3 regions of the Paenibacillus sp. FSL H3-0302 genome follow, and region 3 is predicted to be linked to each of the others. Evidence: predicted binding sites of a transcription regulator. Region 3 holds the regulator's gene; each other region holds the start of a gene.

Region 1 (7,476 bases), 270 kb from region 3:
TAATGGAGTTCTTCACGTTTCAAATCGCAGCTCATCTCCACTTTATAGCAGACACTAAGCCATGGCTCGTAAGCGGCAGAGAACAGCGTGTTTCGCTGCCTGCTGCCCGGGTCCTCAAATAAGTAAAGGCATTTCCCTTCGTCCCGAGCGGCGTTCCAAATCTGTTGCAATCGCTTGCTTCCGTAAATAATATCCTCTCTGCGGATCATTCCTGGCCCAATTCGTGGGAGTGCCGGCACAATGCCGAAGTAGCGGGCTAGGATACTTTCCTCCGGGTCAGTAGATGGAGCATTCACTGCTTCTGAGCCCGGGGAGGCGGATTCGAGTAAGTCAGCGCTGGCCTCTGCATCGTTTGTTACACCTGTATTTAGGCTTCCGGTGACAACTTGATTCAAAATGCCAGCACTACGATTTGCAATGGGGGTAACCTCTACTGCAGCTTGACTGTCGTATTTTTCCGGATCAAAAACAAAGGTGAAAGAAAGGGTCTCAGGATCTACACCTGTGCGCTCCACGAATCCCCAATAATACGGCCGGTCGGTGAGCATTTTGTCAGCTCTAGGTGATAATTTCACAGTTACGTGAAGGGGCGAAGCCTCAATGATGGAGCATTCAGTGGCTTCAAGATAGTCCATCACATGCTTGCGTACTTCCTGTGCGGTGAGGGTCATGTCGCAGTCCCACTTTCTTTTTTAATACCCTGTGTCAATTCACTGAGGGATTCACCAATATGGTCCAGCTCATGCCGCAATTCTTCGTCGGAGCGGGATTCGAGCATGATTTTGTATAAACTTTTCTCCAGCGATTCCTTCTTTTCAAAACGTTCCAGGATTACATCCAGCCCGCCAATCACCATTTCAAACATATTGATTTTTTCATGCAGCAGATGCAGGATATGTTCTTCAATCGTGCCTTGCGTAGACAGGTTGTAGATCACTACGTCATTTTCTTGCCCTAACCGATGGACACGTCCGATACGTTGCTCCACGCGCATGGGATTCCAGGGCAGATCAAAGTTGATCATATGGTGGCAAAATTGCAGGTTAATTCCTTCACCACCGGCTTCCGTTGCAATCATAACTTGAGCGCGGCCGCGGAAAAGATCCATCATCCAATCTTTTTTCCCACGGTTCATTCCGCCGGAATAAGAGACACACATCAGCCCATGTTCACGGAAATATTGTAGTAAATACTCTTGAGTTGCGCGATATTCCGTGAAAACGATGACCTTTTCATTCATTTCTTGAATGAGGGCTAAGGTTGTTTCAGCTTTAGTGTTTGTTTTAACGGTACGGAGGGTCTGTAGCAGCTCCATCATCCGGTCTCTTTTTGGGGAATCCGCAGGCAGCTTTTTGATCAAATTAACTAAAGTGATAAAGACGGCATCCCGGCTGCTGCACACCTCACGTTGAAGGGTTACCAGAGAAAGCATACTGCTAAGATTGCCGCCGGATTCCTGATACTGGTCTTTGACAAAGGAAGTAACACTGTTATACAAATCTTTCTCTTCTTGGGAGAGAACTAAGGGAATATTACGGACTTTTCGTTTCGTGAAATTAACAGGACCTTCACCACGGCGATTGCGGATCATGACCTTCGAAAGCTCGTCCCGCAGTTGACCTTCATTCTTGGGCTGGCGTTTATCAACCACGAAATTCGAGGCAAAATCGCCCTGATTTCCAAGTTGCCCCGGCTTCAGTATAGTAATCAGATTAAAGAGTTCGCCCAGATCATTCTGAACGGGAGTCGCGGTGAGCAGCAGGCAATATTTTTTGCGTAATTGCTGTACAAATAGATAATTGGTCGATTTTTTATTCTTCAGCTTGTGAGCTTCATCAATGATCAACATATCGTATTCATTTTCCAGCAAGATTTCCTTATGAGGATCTCGTTTGGCGGTATCCATCGATGCGACGACTATGGCGTTGCCCCACGAATAGGCTTTTTTCTGAGCGACAGCAGTGATGCCAAATTTCGCATTCAGCTCACGAACCCATTGCAATACTAGAGAAGCAGGTACGAGAATAAGCACTTTGGAGACAAGACCGCGTACGAGATATTCTTTGAGCACTAGTCCTGCTTCAATGGTCTTGCCCAGTCCAACCTCATCTGCAAGAATCGCGCGGCCTGACATTTCGAACAGAACCTTATGCGCTGTATCCAGCTGATGGGGAAGAGGGGACAAGCCGGATAAATGCTTCATACATTGCAGCTCATCGAAGCTCGTTACTAGACCTGTTTCCTCTCCTTGTACAGCAAGCTTAGATAAACGGTAGTCTCCCCAAGGGCCGCCCTTTTCCAATTTGAGCTCCAGATCTTGCAACCAATTCCGGTCAAAAGAAAGAGGAACAGGCAGTATCGGCGCGGGTGTTCCCCCTTGCTGGGATAGAGAATTACGGAATAATTGCGTCATAATGCAGCCTCCTCAAGCTCGGATTTATATCACCATTCGTAAGAGTAGTATGCTCGTAAACGAGAGAATTCATAACCTCCTATTTTTCACGATAGCCTTTAAAAAAGAGAGCAAGAGCGAGAAAAAGCAGCAACGTTTGCGATAATTCGGCAACTTGACTCTATTTTCGAATAAGACCTTCGATACAATATGTGGTATAGTTTAAAAGCTGACGCACACAATATATTGTGACAAAAGCTTGAAAATGTATTTTTTATAGAGTGCTTAGCTGGTATTTGTTATTGACAAGATGAGCTTCCTACATACACCTGTTAAGCAGTGGAGGATGGTAAGGGAGTTTTTGTTGTGGGCCCATACCTTGGACCGGAAACTAATATCTACTACACATGCGGGAGGTTTTTTTATTGAGTAAAGTGGAACGTAAGCAACGCCTTGAAGGGCTAAGTGAAAAAATATTTTTGGATCGTTATGCTTGGAAGGATGCAGACAGCAACAATGCTAAAGTAGGCGATGTTGTATTGGTGCTGACCAAAGATGATCCGAAGTTTCCAACTAAGGAAGTCGGAGAAATTGTGGAGCGCAGTGGTCGAATCGTAACTGTAAAGACGCGCAGTGGCGAACTTGTGAAATCGGATGTTGAAAAGTTGACCCTTAATATAGAAAAAACTCCTGAGGAAATGTGGGACCGTCTATCCACAGCGATGGCTTCTGTAGAGAAGACACCTGAGCTTCAAGCAGAATGGGCGGGCAAATTCCGTTCAATTCTGGATGATTGGAAGCTTGTGCCGGGTGGACGTATTGCGGCTGGTGCAGGTGCTAGTGAAGAATTAACATTGTTCAACTGTTATGTAATCCCTTCTCCAAAAGACAGCCGTGGCGGCATCATGCAGACATTGTCTGAAATGACGGAGATTATGGCCCGTGGTGGCGGTGTAGGCATTAACCTGTCTTCATTGCGTCCTCGTCGTGCGATTGTTAGAGGGGTTAATGGTTCATCCAGTGGTTCCGTATCTTGGGGCGGTTTGTTTAGTTATACTACGGGGCTTATTGAGCAAGGCGGCAGCCGTCGTGGTGCGCTCATGCTGATGATTAATGACTGGCATCCCGATGTTGAGGACTTCATTACCGTGAAGCAAACGATGGGCCAAGTCACTAATGCTAACCTTTCGGTATGTGTGAGCAATGGTTTTATGAAGGCTGTAAAAGAAGATCTGGACTGGGATCTCGTATTCCCGGATACAACCGATCCTGAATATAACGAAATATGGGATGGCGATCTCGACAAGTGGAAAGCTGCCGGCAAAAACGTTATCCATTATCGCACCGTAAAAGCGCGTGACGTGTGGCGTACGATCATTGAATCGGCATGGAAATCTGCTGAGCCAGGCGTCGTGTTCATGGAATACTATAACCAGATGTCTAACAGCTGGTATTTCAACCCGATTATTTGTACGAATCCTTGTGGAGAGCAAGGCCTGCCAGGCTGGGGAGTCTGCAATCTGTCTGCGGTGAACCTGTCCAAGTTCTACGATGAGAAAAATCATGATGTAGATTGGGAAGATCTTGCGACTACAACCCGTTATTCGGTCCGTTTTCTGGACAATGTAATTGATAAAACACCTTATCATTTCCCGGAAAATGAAGCGAATCAGAAAAAGGAACGCCGCGTGGGTCTCGGAACCATGGGATTGGCGGAGCTGATGATTAAATTGAACATCCGTTACGGCAGCCCGGAATCGTTGGAGTTTCTGGACAAGCTATACGGCTTTATGGCTCGTGAAGCCTACCTTGCTTCGGCAGAAATTGCTGGAGAGAAGGGTTCCTTCCTAGCTTTTGATACTGAGAAATATCTAATGAGCGGCTTTATGAAAAATATAGTCGAAGCGTATCCAGAGGTTGGCGAAGCGATTCGTGAACATGGTATGCGTAACGTTACAGTGATTACACAAGCACCTACAGGTAGTACAGGTACAATGGTAGGTACTTCTACGGGAATTGAGCCTTATTTTGCCTTCAAATATTTCCGTCAAAGTCGTCTTGGCTATGATGAACAGTTTGTTCCAATCGCTCAAGAGTGGCTGGAGGCTCATCCGGGTGAAGAGCTGCCTGACTACTTTGTAACTTCGATGGATCTGTCAGCTAAAGATCATATTCGTGCGCAAGCAGCGATCCAACGCTGGGTAGATAGCTCTATTTCCAAAACAGCGAACTGCCCGTCTGACTTTACGGTTGAGGAGACGGCTGAGCTATATGAAATGGCCTTTGATCTAGGATGTAAGGGTGTTACGATCTACCGCGATGGAAGTCGTGACGTTCAAGTTCTGGAAACCACGAAGAAGGAAGACAAAAAAGAAGCCGCTCCGGTTGCGGCAGAAGAAGCTACAACTACTGTAGAAGCGAGTACAAGTGTTGTAGCAGCAAGTCCAGCGCCTCAAGTCACTACAAAAGAGGCGGATAAACAATACAAAAAACGTCCGCAGGTTCTGCGCGGCGCTACCTATAAAATCAACACACCATTTGGGATGGCATATATTACGATCAATGACCTTGATGGAATACCGGCTGAAATCTTCCTGAATGTAGGTAAAGCGGGTTCTGACGTCTTTGCTATGGCTGAAGCATTAGGCCGTGTCTGCTCCTTGTTCCTCCGTTACGGAGATCATGGTGAGAAAGTGGAGCTGTTGATCAAACATCTGAAAGGCATTGGCGGATCAGGAGCTATCGGCTTCGGCGCGAACCGGGTTGAATCCATTGCTGATGCTGTAGCTAAGGCACTGGAATCACATGTGCTGAACAATGCTCATGATGATCATGTACCCGCTCCGATTGCAGCAACTTTGGAGCTGGAGGATTTCAATGAAGCATTAAATGCGGAGTTGAAATCGAGCGTTCCGTCAGCTACGGAAGATGGACATGGTGGTCATCATGGACATAACCATGCTACGGCTTCCCGTGACCTTTGCCCATCCTGCGGCAGCGCCTCGCTGATTAATATTGAGGGCTGTAAGACTTGTGGCAATTGCGGGTATAGTCGTTGCGGGTAAACGGTAGAGCCAATAGGTGTTTTATGGGAAATGTGATTTTTCATTTTAAATGAGAAATGGTTCATTTAAAGCGATAAAAATTCGTTTTAAAAGAGAAAAATCTCAGTCATTCAATAAATCGTATATTTATACATCTAAAAATAAAGCAACGAGTTTCACAATCTTTCTTATCAAGCCGGCAAGCCTAACTTTTTAGGGCTTTCCGGCTTTTCATTTAAGCGTAACTGCTATTAATAGGCGATTGATTCTAGTTGGTTTCTTCACTAGTTAAGGTTGATTCTCGATTTCTTCCTAATTGTAGTAATCCTAATGATACTATATAATCGATCAAAACGAACTCTCGTTCTTATTTTTTATTTGAATTGTGGAGGTATATGTATGAAGTTTACTGAATCAATGTTAGATAATTATTCCCAACCACTAAGCAAGACTGAAGATCAGTAATGTAAAAATGCAATTGCAATGGTTGTAAATGCCCTAAAGCCATTAGGATTTCAAGAAAAGAGAAGTATTGTGGAACCAATGTACCCTGAAACTTAGGCGTATTTTCAAGAATTGGAATCTCTTATGGAGGAAGACAAATTAAGATTTTCTTGCAGGGCTCTTATGCGAATAATACTAATGTACGCACCCAAAGTGATGTGGACATTGCAGTTGTAGAGGAAGATACATTCAGAACTCAATATAGATCTGGTGTAAGTGATTCCAATTATGGATTTGTTAATGCGCCATCTCGTTCTAAAACGTTTAAGGATGAAATAGAAGAAGCTTTAAAAGACAAGTTTGGGACTGACGTAAGCAGGGAGAATAAATCGATTAAGATTTATGGTAATACATATAGAAAAGATGCTGAATATCTTTTTTTCCATTTATATAGCCTGGATACTGAACCAATACTCATTTTCAGCTCATCTGTTAATAAATCAATATACATTTGAAATTCTGTCGGTTTTATTTCACCTGAGATAACTGGAATTAATATTTTATAGCGGTTATCCATAATTTTATATTCTTCATTGAATAACAGGTCAGGATCGTATAAGCGGGGTAACAGTTTATTAGTAGATTCTTTCTTTACAACAAGCCGTTTTTCATCCCATGCGTCTATCAATTCAATCAATTTATAAATCACTGGAGCTTTCCAGTTGGACTGAATAAAGAAACGAAAACTGTAATAATTATACTTAATGAAAATATTCTTTTTATATTATATTCCCCCTTTATTATTTCTAACGATTAGATTTTTTCTTATTTTGATTAGATAATATAGAGTTAAGATAAATTGTATAATAGAAATACTCCAAGGAAGCAGAAAGAGCATTTCCACTTGATATTTTGGAAAAAATTCAATAGAAACGACAACTCCATACTCACTATCACTGTCATCTTGCATTGCATTGAAAAATAAAAGAAGTAAGAGGCTGGATAGCATAGTTACCAAAAACCAAATGGCATTGTACTTTATCCTCTGAGTCCTTATAAACAAAAAAGAATTAATAAAACATAATAAAAGTGGTATAAAGTACACCTTAAATGAGATATTTAATAACTCCGTTCCCCATCCCTCTATTCTTATCTTTAAAAAATAGATTAAGATCAGATGCAGTCCAGCCACCAGTATTACATAAAGAATGGCTTGTAGTCCTGTCTTGAATGACTTCATCTTTCGTTCCCCTTTTCCATTCGTTCACTTAATGCTCTAATGATATCATCACCCTTCATCGAGATTTTCTTCTTACTTCAAGTACCTATATACCACCCCTGAAATTATATGGATTAATTTTAACTAAAACACTAAATATCCTTATAATGTAATCATCGGGAATTTTAAGGCGGAAATTAATAGTAAACCCCTCTTCCGAGTAACAGTACTAACTCAACCCCGACAATTGTAACCGGACTTAGCAATATAAAAGTCATAACAGCAGGCAATCTATTTAGTTTTGCAATTTCTAAGGATGGAAATGTGTGGGGCTGGGGAGCTAACACGAATGGCGAACTGGGAGATGGTACGAGAAT
Region 2 (7,476 bases), 640 kb from region 3:
ATGGACAGCCGGCTCGCTGACGAGAAACAGAAGCAGGAGCTGGAATACCGGATGCTGCAGAGTCAGATCAATCCCCATTTCCTGTACAACACACTAAATTCGATCAAATGGATGGCTACAATTCAGAATGCTACCGGCATCGCGGAAATGACCACTTCACTATCCAGACTGCTGCGCAGCATCGCCAAAGACAACCGTAGACTAATGCCGCTGAAAGATGAGCTGAGCCTGCTGGATGATTATTTTCTAATTCAGAAATACCGCTATGGCAGTACGGTCTCTATGGTAAAGGAGATTGACAACGAGGAACTGCTAACCGGCCTAATTCCACGATTCACGCTCCAGCCCCTGGTCGAGAACGCCATCTTCCATGGCATTGAGCCCAAAGGCAGAGGAGAAATTCTCATTAAGGTGACCAAAAGTGGATTCGCCGATATTCTAGTTACGATTGAAGACAATGGTGTAGGGATGAAGGAAGAAGAAATCTCCACGATTCTGTCGAATCCAGGTGATGGAAGCAAAGAAATGCCCGAGAATATTGGACTCCGCAGCGTAAATGAACGTTTGCGCCTGGCATTTGGGGATAATTACGGTCTTTCGATTGAGAGTGAGTCGGGCCAATATACCCGGATGAAGATTCTTCTGCCGTTCCTGCAAAAGGAATAGAGTAGCATATCAAGCAAGGATGTGATGGAATTGATCAAGTTGTTAATTGCTGATGACGAGGCGCTGGTCTGCATCGGCTTGCAGTCCATGCTGAAGTGGGAGCAATATAATATAGAAATTGTCGGCATTGCACACAACGGGGCTCAAGAGGAAGAAATGATTGACACCCTACGTCCTGACATCGTAATCAGCGATATAAAAATGCCAATTAAAAGCGGCTTAGAAGTTGCCAGTGCGGTACGCAAAAAACACGGCCGGCTTCCGCTGTTCATCATCTTAACAAGCTACGAGGAATTCGAATACGCGCGTGGAGCGATTGAAGTGCAAGCCACAGATTATCTAGTGAAGCTAGAACTGACACCAGAGGCACTTGATGCCTCCATTCGGAAAGCAATTTCCCAGTTGGAGGCTTTTCAAACCCTAGACAGCTATCCCATGCTTGCTCATAGAGGCAATCTACAAGCTCAACGCGATAAATTTTTCATCCGCCTGTTCAATAACTTATTCGCAAATAAAAACCAGTACCTTTTGCAGAGAGATGATTTAAACCTTGAGCTCAAGGAACCTGCTTATCTAGTCTGCACTTGCCGTATTTTGGGACCAGACAGTGTCCCGCCCCGCGGCGATAAAATGGTTGCTCTGTGCTCAAGTACCGTCCAAATGGCTAAAGATACGCTTACTTCCATAAGACCTTGTTATGTGACCAGTCTGGACTTGCGCAATTTTGCTGTAACCCTGCCCGTCAACGGGACGGATTCACGGCAATGGATGCCTGAGATTGAAATGCTATTGACCCATATGGCCTCCATACTTCATAACTACTTTAATGTAAGGATCATCGGCGCGATCGGCTTTGCGGTCGAGGATCCTTATTTGCTGCGGGAAAGCTACCTCGCTGCCCGAAAAGCGCTTCCTGCTGCGGTTAAAGCACAGTCGTTTGTGTTTTTTGCCGAAGGAGAGTCGCTGGAGCAGGATCATCTGTTGTTTGATTTCTCCGAATTGCGTACAGAGATCCGCCGTGCTTTTGAAGAAATGGATACCCAAGCTTTATACGCCATTATCTCCAAAATGATCGAAATCTTCGACGGCCGGGCCGACCTGCTGGTTCCCGCCACTGATGCCGCCTGCAACATTCTGTACATGGCCACTTCACTGCTCGCAGACGGTGAGAACATTGTGGAACAAATTTTCGAAAATGAACCGGAGGGCTACCGGGCTATCTACCAGATGCATACAATTGAAGAGATCGCTGGCTGGCTGATCCAGTTCCGGGACGGTTGCTCAGACATCCTCTCTACCCGCAGACAAAGCTACAAGGAGCAGCTCGTCAAAAATGTCCAAGAGTATATTAAACGAAATCTCGGAACTAAGCTCTCGCTCAATCAAGTGGCTGATGTCTTCAATTTCAGTCCCAACTATCTGAGCCACCTTTTCTCCAAGGTTGCCAAGGTCAACTATGTGGAATATATCACGGAGATCAAAATCACGACAGCCAAAGAAATGATGGCACGTGGGGAAGGTCGCATCTACGAAATCTCACAGAAGCTGGGATATGAGAGTGCCTTCTATTTCAGTAAAGTTTTCAAAAAGGTAACCGGAATTTCCCCCAGGGAATACATGCAGCAACTTAAAGCAGATTCACCATCTGACCGAAGCCTCGGAGTGAACAACCGTTCTTGAGATCAAGAGATTATTAAGAATAATCCCACTTCGCAAAAATAAAGCCAATAAATCTGCAAGGAGCAGGCTCTGTTCCTTGCAGATTTATTGGCTTGCCATCACCCTCAGCAGCATCCCTAAGTATCACCCTTATTCCTGCAATTTTTTTATTTTTATTTTTAAACTAGCAAAATGCTAATACTCCGGTCTTTCTGCCCTAAAAGTCTACCAAAAAACCGCTTACGAGACACTTTCCCAGCTATTAAGACTGCTGTTCCCATATTGACTTTTCAACATATAGTAATTAAAATAAACAACGCACACTAAATATAGTATAGATACGATTTTTCAGAATTTATAGCTTATCCATTCAGTTTTCATACTATTTTCAATAGTTTTTAATATTTACAGGGGGACAGACACCATGCTAGTCGCGTATGATTCAAAAACAGGAAATGTCAGACGCTTCATCAGCAAACTTAAGTTGCCGGCTGTGCAGATTGAGGAGCATATGACGATTGATGAGCCCTATGTGCTTATTACATATACCACCGGCTTTGGACAGATTCCAGAAAAGGTGTCTACTTTCTTGAAGAACAATAATGCCAATCTGAAGGGCATCGCCGCCAGCGGCAATAAGAACTGGGGCGAGCTGTTCGCGCACAGCGCGGACTTGATTTCAGATCGGTATAACGTGCCCGTTATCGGTAAATTTGAGTTATCGGGTACATTTGGCGATGTAGAACGGATTAAACAGGAGGTGAGCCGGGTTGCGGCATATTGAATTAAACAACATGTTGATGAAGAGAGACGAAAGTGGCTTCTTTCAGTTAGACAAAGATCTTGAGGCAGTAGCCGAATTTATGCGGGATGTAGAGCGCCGGAGTCTGGTTTTTGCGAATACAAAAGCCAAGGTTGATTATATGATTGAACAGGATTTCTACGAGAATTTTTACGATCAGTACAGCACGGCGGAAATTGAAGAAGTCTACCAGATTAGCCATGCCTACAACTTCAGTTTTCCATCTTATATGGCAGCTTCGAAATTCTACACGGATTACGCTGTAAAAACCAATGACCGTAAACAATATCTGGAGCATTACCCGGACCGTGTGGCGGCAGTCGCCCTTCACCTGGGACGCGGCAACGCCGATACTGCGGGGGTACTTGCCCGTTCGATGATGGAACAGCGCCTGCAACCTGCGACACCAACCTTCTTAAATGCCGGTAAGAGCCGGCGTGGTGAGCTCGTCTCCTGCTTCCTAATCGAAATGGACGACTCGCTCAATTCCATCAACTATGTGCTGAATACCTGCATGCAGTTGTCGAAGATCGGTGGCGGTGTGGCCGTTAACCTATCCAAGCTACGCTCCCGTGGTGAAACTATCAAGGGTGTTGAGGATGCTGCGAAGGGAATTATACCTGTACTCAAGCTGATGGAAGACGGCTTCTCCTATGCAGATCAGATGGGTCAACGTAAAGGATCAGGAGCAGCCTATTACAACATTTTTGGCTGGGACGTTCTGGAATTCCTTGACAGCAAGAAGATCAACGCCGACGAAAAAACAAGACTCAAAACCCTGTCCATCGGCCTGATTATTCCAAACCGCTTCTATAAGCTGGCGAAGGACAATGAAGCGCTGCATGTATTTGCTCCTTACAGTGTGTACAAAGCCTACGGCACGCATCTCGACGATATGGATCTGGATGACATGTATGATAAGCTGCTGGCCGATCCACGTGTCAAAAAGAAGAAAGCTATGAGCGCACGGGATATGCTGACCAAAATTGCCATGATCCAGCTGGAATCTGGCTATCCATATATCATGAACAAGAGCAATGCCAATGCGGCCCATGCCCTGAAAAACGTCGGACAGATCAAAATGTCCAACCTTTGTACTGAAATCTTTCAGCTGCAGGAGACCTCAGAGATTGCCGACTACGGACAGGAGAGTACAATCCGCCGCGATGTAAGCTGCAATCTGGCTTCCTTGAACATTGTTAACGTGATGGAACATGGCAAAATCCGTGAATCCGTACATGAGGGCATGATCGCCCTGACCGCTGTTAGCGATATGACCAGTATTTCCAATGCCCCAGGCGTAGCCAAAGCAAACAAGGAAATGCACTCTGTCGGTCTTGGCGTCATGAATCTGCACGGCTATCTGGCTAAGAACAACATTGCTTATGAAAGCGAGCAGGCCCGCGATTTTGCCCGGACCTTCTTTATGACTATGAATTTCCACTCGCTGGAGAAAAGCATGGAAATCGCTGCCGCCACGGGCCGATCTTTCCATGGATTTGAGGCTTCTGATTATGCTACGGGAGCTTATTTCGAGCGTTACCTGACTACCGATTACCGCCCGGTTACCCCAAGGGTACAAGAATTATTCGGAGATATTTATATCCCATCCCCAGCAGACTGGGAACAATTGCGGGATGCAGTAAAAACAAATGGCCTATACCATGCTTACCGTTTGGCAATTGCGCCAACAGCCAGCATTTCCTATATCCAAAACGCCACTTCAAGCGTTATGCCGATTGTTGAGCAGATTGAGACTCGGACTTACGCTAATTCAACTACTTATTATCCGATGCCGTACCTGCGGCCGGACAATGTATTTTTCTATAAATCGGCTTATCAGATGGACCAGTTCAAGGTAATCGATCTGATCGCGGAAATTCAGCCCCATATCGACCAGGGTATCTCGACCGTTCTGCATGTTAACAGTGATGTTTCCACCAGAGAACTGGCCCGCTCCTACCTGTATGCGGCGCATAAAGGCTTGAAGTCGCTGTATTACACCCGGACCAAAAAGCTGTCCGTCGAGGAATGCCTCACCTGCTCGATCTAAAAGGAAGGCTATAGCCGCAGAAAAGGAGATTGCAATATTATGACCGCTATCCAAGCCGTTAACTGGAACCGTCCCGACGACGATTTCTCATTGATGTTCTGGAATCAGAACATTATGCAATTCTGGACGGACGATGAAATTCCATTATCCGATGATAAAATGTCCTGGCTCACGCTCAGTGAGCAAGAAAAGGACTCCTATATGAAGGTGCTGGGCGGTCTGACACTGCTGGATACGATTCAAGGCGGAGTCGGAATGCCACAGATTATGGAGCATGTCGAAGGCCTTCAACGCAAAGCCGTACTGGGCTTCATGGGTATGATGGAACAAATTCACGCCAAATCGTACAGCAGTATTTTCACCACTTTGTCCTCTACAGAGGAGATCGACAGTGTATTCCGCTGGGTAGAAGAGAACCCCTTCCTCCAGTTCAAAGCGGAGACCATCTCACAATATTACAAAAACATAGACTCACCAAAAGACCTGTACCTCGCCATGGCAGCCTCCGTGCTGCTCGAGAGCTACTTGTTCTACAGTGGTTTCTTCTATCCCCTATATCTGGCTGGGCAGGGCAAAATGACTTGCAGCGGTGAGATCATCGACCTTATTCTACGGGATGAGAGCATCCATGGGGTATATGTCGGTGTGCTGGCACAGGAGATCTTTGACGGGCTCCCAGAAGACGAGCAACGCGAACTTCACCATACGCTGGTAGAATTGCTTCGACTGCTGCATGAGAATGAAGAGCGTTATACCGAGCAGATCTATGCCCCTATCGGATTGGTGGAAGAGGTTAAGACTTTCCTAAGATACAATGCCAATAAAGCGATGATGAATCTGGGCCATGATCCGCTATTTGACGAGGAAGAGATCAACCCGATTGTACAGAACGGGATCAGCACCCACACCAAGCAGCATGACTTCTTCTCGAAGAAAGGCAACGGATATGTCCGGGCGCTTAATGTGGAGCCACTGAAGGATGAAGATTTTCAATTTTAAATATAGATAAAACAAAAAGTGCGGAGAAAGCTCTCCGCACTTTTTGCTAACTCTATTTATTAGATTATTGCAATTTTTTCAGTACTGTTCTAGCTTCTTCATAGGTATCGTAAGCATCAGCAAAATCTCTGCCAAAAATACGTTTCAATTGCATTTTCCAAATTGGGTTTTTAGTTACATAAGCCCATCCTGCTTGGCCAGCTGCTTTCGCCATCTCACCTGTTGGAGCCAACATTGCTGCAACTTCAGGGGAAAGTACACTTGCAGATTCAGTTACATCAGTTGTACCCGTAAATTTAGGACTAACAAGCTTCATGATATTCTCAAAATCTTTCAAGTATCCTGGAACATCCTCAGCAGAAAAATCGATAGATACTACATCGATGTGGTTTTCACTTTTGTTGTACTTAATTGTGTATGACATAATTGTATTCCTCCAAGTTTTAATAGTTATTTTTTAATAATAGAAAGTAATGTATGTAACTCCAACAGACAAAAAATTTCTGCCCAGGCTTTTCAGTAACTTCTACTTTTGGCAACTGGGTTTGGAACAAACTGCCTTGTTTAAATGATGCCATATCGTTACAATCAATAGTTAATGACATCTATTTCCTGTATCGTTTTATTGCAACATCCTTTCTAATATATTTTAACTCATACCTATTACCTATATTATTATCGACAAATTTCTTTTTTTATTTATATTAAAATACAAATTTCTACAAATTCCAACATATTCATGGTTATATTTGCCTTAATTTCATACACAATTGTGTAATTCCGTTATCGTTTAGAAACAACTAAAAAAGGCTCTGCGTGCGCCTTCCAACTCCAGTCCATTCATCCTACAGGATATTCGAACAGGAATACGCCGCAAAGCCTTCAATACTAGATGCTTATATAAGTAAATTAATCCGTCTAATTACTTAGTTGCGGAGTAGCCCCCGTCAATCACATGTGCTGTACCTGTAATAAATGAAGCCTCATCACTTAGAAGGAAACATGCAAAAGCAGCTACTTCCTCAGGCGTACCATATCTGCCCAAAGCCGTTCCAGAAGCGATAAGAGATTGAAGCATCTCTACATCATCAGACAACAGCTTTTCGTATCTGTTCATGGTTGGTGTAGGAATAGGACCAGGGCAAATAGCATTTACTCTGATATTACGGTGACCCACTTCTTTAGCAACCGATTTAGTCATGCCCACAATGGCGTGTTTACTTGCTGAATAAGCTGCATCATTTGCCATCCCAATAAAAATACCATGCAAGGAGGAACAGTTTAGAACGGAAGCACC
Region 3 (7,476 bases):
TCGTGTATCGTTCCATAATTTATTTTCCATTACCCTATCTCCTCCCGGTTGGACGGGTACAATGGGATTGCCTGTCCCAACGTTAAAATATCCCCCACTGCTCTCTTGATACTTAGGATCGCTCATTAAACGAATAATGATCTCCGCTCCTTTACGAGGATCGCCAATACGAAAGAAATTCAATAAGTGCTTAAGCATCGAAGAAAACCAAAGTTCACGCCCGAGACCTGTAACGTTAAAACCCGGATTCAATGCATGAACACTGATTCCCGTTCCCGCCCAGCGGCGTGCAAGCTCACTGGTAAACATAATGTTTAACAGTTTGGTTTTCCCATAAATCTCAGATGATCCCCTGTAAGTAAAGGAAGCTGTATTGAGCAAATCTCCTGGCAACTTTAGTACTCCATGCCGGCGTGAAGCTTCCGAAGCAACATTTATAATTTTTGCATTTCCTGCTGCGCTCAAAGAACGTTCTAAGGTTTGCGTCAATAACCATGGCGCAAAATAGTTCACAGCCATCATTTCTGAGAATCCATCGGCAGTTATCCGCTGTTCAAACCCATGAAGCCCTGCGTTATTTATTAACACGTCTATCTTCGGAAAAACACTAGATATTTCTTGTCCTAACCTAGTGACATCCCTCATTGAAGATAAATCTCCGTAGAAAAAACTAATTTCGGCTGCTGGTACGCTCTCCTTTATCATTTTTTCAGTTACTTCCGAACGGGTTTTACTCCTTGCAGTCAGAACAAGATGGGCACCCTGCTTTGCCATTTCAAGTGCAACGAGTTGTCCCAAACCGCTTGTAGCTCCAGTAATTACAATAATCGGCTTTGTCATCATCTACATTCTCCTTTATATCAGGAATTCATCAGGGGCAATTTCATTTTGACAGCGTATTGTCCAAATCATATAATTGATATATATCAACTATATGTTGATGATTGACATATGTCAACTAAATAGATGTATGACAACTTTAAAATACAAGGGTAGGTGGTTAAAACAATGAATACTGAACGTAAAGACACGTTGAGAGGACAATTAGAACTGAAGCTAGGTGGACAAATTAGTGCTCTCATTAGCGCTTCGCATGCCCTAAATGTCAGAACTGCTGCCGCTTTCGATTCATCTATACAGCCTGCTGCTTTCCATATAGTCCGTTGGCTGTACTCTTATGGACCAACAAGCGCCTCTATGTTGGCAGAATCAACGGCTATGGATCGTAGTTCAGTCAGCCGTCTCATCAAGCAACTCGAAAATTTGGGTTATGTTAGAAGAGAAGACTCTCCTAATGATCGTCGAGCCATCCTTCTTACACTCACTGAACTTGGACGACAAAAAACCTTTGATGCGCTGCAGGATAAGGAATTCATATTTTATGAGCGCATAGCTCAATGGGATAATCAACAGCTTGAAACCTTTATTCAAATGCTTCAGGAGTTTAATGGATTTAATGATAATTAATAAATGGGAACAAAAAAAGAAACAGCATCTTGCTGTTTCTTTAGATATGGATTGTCTGTAATTGGAGCCAGCAATTGTCACTGATGTTCATGTTCGGCATGTTCATTATTGCATTGCTCAACTACCTCAAAAAGAAATAGACCGCCCTCTCGTAAAGGAATGCGGTCTATTTCCTGACTAAACTTCCGAAGCCGCCGCCCTTAAAAGCGGCTATTGCACTGGGAGTCGTGTTTCCGCACGACTCTCTTTGCATTGTACGTTTTATCTACCCAAACTATACCACGATCAAAACCAAATAAAAAGTCACTCTTCCCCAAACAACAAAAAAACGGCATTTCTGCCGTTTCTTTAGGATGGACTCTCAGGGGCTCGAACCCTGGACAAATAGATTAAGAGTCTACTGCTCTACCAACTGAGCTAAGAGTCCATATGATGTTTGGTGGAGCCAAGGGGGATCGAACCCCTGACCTCATCGCTGCCAGCGATGCGCTCTCCCAGCTGAGCTATGGCCCCAAACTGAAATTTCAGATGTATGTAATCATACATTTTTTAATTTTAGTTTGGTCGTAATTGAGTTGTTCCGATAAACTCAAGCGTCGTAGGCGACTTCTATATAATATAAAAAATCGCCCTCTATGTCAACACTTTTTTTAAAATTCATTTTTCCACTCAAATTGCCCGCTCAAAACTCAGAGGAAAAAAACCAGTACAAGCACTCCTAACAGACCCTAGGATTGGCTGTACGCCCTAACTGGACAAAACCCTATAATCCCTCTAATTCTCCCGTACTCTTGGATAGCAGCCCCTTGAGTTCCTTCATGAACATATTAATATCCTTGAACTGGCGATATACGGACGCAAAACGAACGTAAGCCACTTCATCTACTGGGTAGAGCTGCTCCATCACGAATTCACCAATCTGTTGGCTTTCCACTTCCGCAACGGCGATGCCGCGCAGAGATTTCTCAACCTCGGACACGATCTTTTCTAGACGTTCCACAGAAACCGGCCGTTTCTCACAAGCACGGATGAGACCACGGAGTATTTTATCACGACTGAATTCCTCACGGCTGCCGTCTTTTTTAATTACAATGAGTGGCGTTTCTTCAATCATTTCAAAAGTAGTGAAACGTTTGCTGCAACGCTCACATTCACGCCTACGACGGATTGACTTATTTTCATTCGCTGGTCGCGAGTCCAGCACTTTAGTATTTGTGTGATCGCAGTAAGGGCATTTCATAAGCTTCATCACTTCCTATTACATAATGGTATGGGTCCCGGCACGTTATAAATCCGGCTTTTGAACGGCTTTTTTATTATTTCCAGAAATCACCGTTTTTTTCTTGTAATGATAATGGCAAGTCCGGCACATAATACAGTTACCAACAGAGGAGGTGAACAGCAATGAGCCAAAGCAACAACTCCAATAACCTTGTAGCTCCAAATTCCCGCGGTGCCTTGGAACAACTTAAATACGAAGTTGCCCAAGAACTAGGAATCACGCTTTCCCCAGATGGTTACCAAGGCAATAAAACTTCTTATGAAAATGGTTCGATCGGTGGTTACATCACTAAACGTCTTGTAACCCTGGCAGAACAACAACTGGCAGGTCAATACAAATAACCTGACCAACATAAGCTTTTTGAAGAAGTATTAAACGACCTACAGGTCGTTTAATACTTCTTTTTATACATAACACGGTAGAAATTAAAATTCTTTGTAAATGTCCGTGTACTGATCATAGTAATAATTAACGCGCTGTACATAATGCCTGGTTTCACCAATGGGAATATCTTTAATGGTTGCATCTGTCCCATCCCAGACCCCTTCGTCCAACCAGCGTTGAACTTTTCCGGGCCCAGCATTATAGGCTGCGATAATTGCTGTACGTTTACCTTCGAACTGACGGGATAAAGTTGAAAGATACCATGTACCCAGTTCAATATTAGCCGAAGGCTCATGCTTGAGTTCTTCCATAGATACGTTTGGAAGCTTGGCCTTTTCCAGCGCCCACTTCGCGGTATCCGGCATAAGCTGCATCAGCCCTAGTGCGCCTTTTTTGGATTCTCGTCCAGTTTTAAAGTTCGTTTCTACACGAATAATCGCGGTTACAAGAAACGGGTCTATCTCATAAGTGATGCTGTGCTTGCGAATCTCATCTTTAAAATGGATGGGATAAAACCACGACATCCAGTTAGTACTCAGAAACAATATTGCCGTAAAACCCACAAATAGCAGAAGCAGTACTCTTTTTTTACGTAGCCATTTCATGATAAACCCAGCCTGTCCCAAAAAACAGCAACCTGTTGCTCAGTGTACGCAAGATCGCCACTGTTGTCGATGATGTAGTCCGCTTTATTACGTTTCTGTTCAATATCCATCTGTGCATTCAATCGCGCTTCTGCTTCTTCTAAAGAGAGCCTATTACGTTCCATTAATCGAGCAATTTGCATTTCACGGGGAACGTACACTACTACAATCTCATGGAACAGGGTCTCAAGCCCTGATTCAAAAAGAAGCGGAATATCCACAATAATAAGCCGCTTCGGCTCTTCCTGCTCCATGCTGTACATACGGTCTTTGATTTCCTGCCGGATGGCAGGATGCGTCAAATTGTTCAAGGTTTGCAGGGCCACAGGATCTTGAAAGACGATTTCACCTAATTTGGCCCTATTCAGTGTTCCATCCGGAAAAAGGATCTCTTTTCCGAATTGCTTAGCAGCAGCAGCCAACACTTCATGCCCGGGAAGCATAACTTCTCTGGCGATCACATCGGCATCAACCAGCCTCGCTCCCTTGTTCACAAGCAGTGCAGACACTGTGCTTTTTCCGGATGCGATTCCTCCGGTTAAGCCTATAATCATGTACTCACCTCATAATAGCTTCAGTATTCCCATTGCAATTAATAATAACGCTGGTAATGCGGCAGCATGCTTCATCCAGTAGTTCCCGGCAAATCTAAGTCCAGTCTTCATACCCAGCAATAGAAATGTACCACTAAACAAAGCTATTGTAAGTGATGTCCATATCGGATTGAAGCCAAGCAGCGCTGCGCCAAGTCCAGCCCCAAAAGCATCCAGAGAGAGCGCAATCCCAAGTATCATCGCTTCCATCGAAGAGATGCTTCCTGAGGCATCCATATCCGCAGAAGACGGGGTACGCAAGATCTGTACTACGATCCCCAAACGGCGAAGCTCAAGTGAAAAAACAGCTGATTTCAACGGTTCATCATTCATAACAGGTTCTGTACCCGCTTCAGAATCAGCAGCTACCTCTGCCCAAGCCTGCTCGGAAAATGAGACCTTATCTACCGTTTCAGCTTTACGTCCGCCATCTGCATCTTTCTCTTTCTGCATCAGCATCTGAACAAGCGACCAGCATCCCATTAGCACAAGTATAACCGCACCAACTATAGAAGCTGCATTCGGAGACACTACCTTGGCAAGCAAAACCCCAACCTGCATCGATACACAGATAACTACCCCCGAACAGAGCGAGATAATCAGAACGGAGAGCAGTGGTATTTTCATTTTACGCAGCCCATATGTAATTCCTACACCAAAACCATCCAAACTCAAGGCAAACGCTAGCAATAGCAGTGAAAATAATGGGCTGAGCACCCGCAATCCCTCCTGTGAAGAACCGGAAAACTGAAATTTTATCGTTTCAGCTTCCGTTCTCTATTAAGCATTCTTCACACAGTATATGGGCGGGACAAGTAGTGGGTGCCAACCTTATTATTTCAGCAAATTCAGTGAACAGTCGGACGCTGGCAATTTGGACAATAATGCGTGCCACGACCGCCTACAACCGTCTTCTCAATCATCGTTCCGCAGTTACTACACGGCTGATCTTTACGACCGTAAATCAATAGCTGCTGCTGATACGTACCGCTCTCACCTTGGCCATTAACATATGACTTAACAGATGAACCTCCGGCGTTAACCGCTTCGGCCAGCGTGCTTACAATAGCATGATGCAGCTTGTCCAATTGATTGTCCGTGAGCGCTTTGGCGCTGTCTTCAGGATGGATACCCGCACGGTGCAACGACTCATCTACATAAATATTGCCGATGCCGACGATATATTCCTGATTAAGCAGCAGCGATTTAATTTTGGTGCTTTTACCGGACACGATCTGCTTAAACCTCTCCGGTGTAAAAGAAGGCTCCAGCGGCTCCTGCCCCAGCTTATTTAAAGGCGGCAGCTGAAGATCTTCTCCCATCTGAAAAAGATGCATTGTCCCGAATTGGCGAACATCCGTGTAACGCAGCTCAGTTCCATCCGTAAAATGAAAAATCACATGTGTATGCTTGTCCAGTGGGTCATCATTTGAAAAAAGTCCGTAACGGCCTTCCATCCGTAAATGTGACACAAGCACCAGACCATCCAGCACAATACGCAAAAACTTTCCTCTTCGTTCAACTTTTACAATGCTATGACCTGCCAGCAGGTGGGCAAAAGCCTGAATATCATCCGGACGCTGAATAATCCGCGCCAACCGGACGGTTACATTCTCTATCTGCTTTCCATTAACTAACTCATTAAGTGTTCTCTTGACTGTCTCTACTTCCGGTAATTCCGGCATGATGTCTTCACCTCAACTACATTATAGCTGATATGCACACCTTAAAGGGAGTCTATTTCGCCTCGTACCAGTTACTTCCAAAGCTGACCTCTGCCTTAAGCGGCACAGATAACTTCAGGGCTCCACCCATTACTTCCGGCAAAAGCGTCTTCATAAGCTCCATTTCATCCTCTGGCACCTCGAATACAAGCTCATCGTGTACTTGAAGCAGCATACGGCTCTTAAGCCCACGATCAAATAATGCCTTGTCCATATGCACCATCGCCAGCTTGATTATATCCGCTGCTGTTCCCTGTATAGGTGTATTCATTGCTGTCCGCTCCGCAAAAGAGCGCAGATTAAAGTTCTTCGCATTAATCTCCGGCAGATAACGGCGACGTTCGAGCAATGTGGTCACATAACCATACTTTCGTGCCTCCACTACAATATCGTCCATATAGCGGCGCACACCCTGATAAACCTCAAAATACTGTTCAATAAATTGCGCGGCTTCCTTACGCGGAATATTCAGATTCTGCGAGAGACCGTAATCACTGATCCCGTAGACGATCCCAAAGTTAACGGCTTTTGCGGCACGGCGCATATTGCTGTCCACCTGTTCCGCGGTCACACCGAACACATCCATCGCTGTCTTCGTGTGAATATCCATATCATGCAGAAAGGCTTCCTTCATCCGCTCATCACCTGAAATATGCGCCAGCACTCGCAGTTCGATCTGCGAATAGTCGGCTGCCAGGATGGACCAGCCCGGTTCGGACGGAACGAATACCTTGCGGATTTTGCGTCCTTCCTCTAGACGAATCGGGATATTTTGCAAGTTCGGGAATTGGCTGCTGAGCCGTCCTGTAGCGGCAATTGTCTGCCGATAGAATGTATGCACCTTCCCTGTGTTCGGGGAAATTTCTTTAAGCAGCCCCTCTACGTAGGTAGATTGCAGCTTTGCAATTGTGCGATATTGCAGAATCAAACGCACCACATCGTGGTATGGCGCCAGTTTCTCAAGCACTTCGGCATCCGTGGAATAACCCGTTTTCGTCTTCTTGACGACAGGCAGACCTAGCTTTACAAACAAGATTTCACCCAGCTGCTTTGGTGAGTTCAAATTAAACTCAGTGCCACAAATCTCGTATATTTCACTGACCAATTTAGAAATTTGCGCCTCGAATTCTTTTCCAAGCTCTTTAAGATCACCAGCATTGACTGCAATCCCCTGTTTCTCCATATCCGCCAAAATCCGTGACAAAGGCATTTCCAGATCCTCGAATAGCCCTGTCATTGCGGTCTCCACCAGCTCCTGCTGTTGCTTCTGTGCGATTCCAAGAACCGTTGCACTCTTTCGTGCAACGTGATTTCCTAAAACTTCAAGCTCAGGGATTTTGTATTTGGCACCTTTACCAAATACCTCTTCATCAGGAGAGAGC

What was found. The regulator NrdR, encoded in region 3, represses ribonucleotide reductase genes. The targets are predictions, from matches to a motif close to AACACNATATATNGTGTT.
Region 1: MHH50_RS10940 (adenosylcobalamin-dependent ribonucleoside-diphosphate reductase) is a predicted target of NrdR. The motif match lies at 2,628-2,645, and genes of this name have one in related genera.
Region 2: nrdI (class Ib ribonucleoside-diphosphate reductase assembly flavoprotein NrdI) is a predicted target of NrdR. The motif match lies at 2,645-2,662, and genes of this name have one in related genera.

Annotation. Positions count from the first base shown of each region.
Region 1 covers NZ_CP150284.1:2,496,844-2,504,319, forward strand. The annotation lists gene MHH50_RS10930 (YqhG family protein) at 1-671, opposite strand, end outside; gene MHH50_RS10935 (SNF2-related protein) at 668-2,413, opposite strand; gene MHH50_RS10940 (adenosylcobalamin-dependent ribonucleoside-diphosphate reductase) at 2,800-5,457, shown strand; gene MHH50_RS10945 (nucleotidyltransferase domain-containing protein) at 6,045-6,395, shown strand; gene MHH50_RS10950 (hypothetical protein) at 6,665-7,120, opposite strand.
Region 2 covers NZ_CP150284.1:1,587,610-1,595,085, reverse strand. The annotation lists gene MHH50_RS07100 (sensor histidine kinase) at 1-666, shown strand, start outside; gene MHH50_RS07095 (helix-turn-helix domain-containing protein) at 697-2,346, shown strand; gene nrdI (class Ib ribonucleoside-diphosphate reductase assembly flavoprotein NrdI) at 2,750-3,109, shown strand; gene nrdE (class 1b ribonucleoside-diphosphate reductase subunit alpha) at 3,096-5,180, shown strand; gene nrdF (class 1b ribonucleoside-diphosphate reductase subunit beta) at 5,220-6,179, shown strand; gene MHH50_RS07075 (hypothetical protein) at 6,244-6,603, opposite strand; gene MHH50_RS07070 (SDR family NAD(P)-dependent oxidoreductase) at 7,102-7,476, opposite strand, start outside.
Region 3 covers NZ_CP150284.1:2,222,864-2,230,339, reverse strand. The annotation lists gene MHH50_RS09715 (SDR family NAD(P)-dependent oxidoreductase) at 1-843, opposite strand, end outside; gene MHH50_RS09710 (MarR family transcriptional regulator) at 1,009-1,467, shown strand; tRNA gene MHH50_RS09705 (tRNA-Lys) at 1,822-1,894, opposite strand; tRNA gene MHH50_RS09700 (tRNA-Ala) at 1,905-1,980, opposite strand; gene nrdR (transcriptional regulator NrdR) at 2,231-2,707, opposite strand; gene MHH50_RS09690 (alpha/beta-type small acid-soluble spore protein) at 2,872-3,090, shown strand; gene MHH50_RS09685 (lytic transglycosylase domain-containing protein) at 3,175-3,738, opposite strand; gene coaE (dephospho-CoA kinase) at 3,735-4,331, opposite strand; gene MHH50_RS09675 (manganese efflux pump) at 4,341-5,087, opposite strand; gene mutM (DNA-formamidopyrimidine glycosylase) at 5,219-6,055, opposite strand; gene polA (DNA polymerase I) at 6,108-7,476, opposite strand, start outside.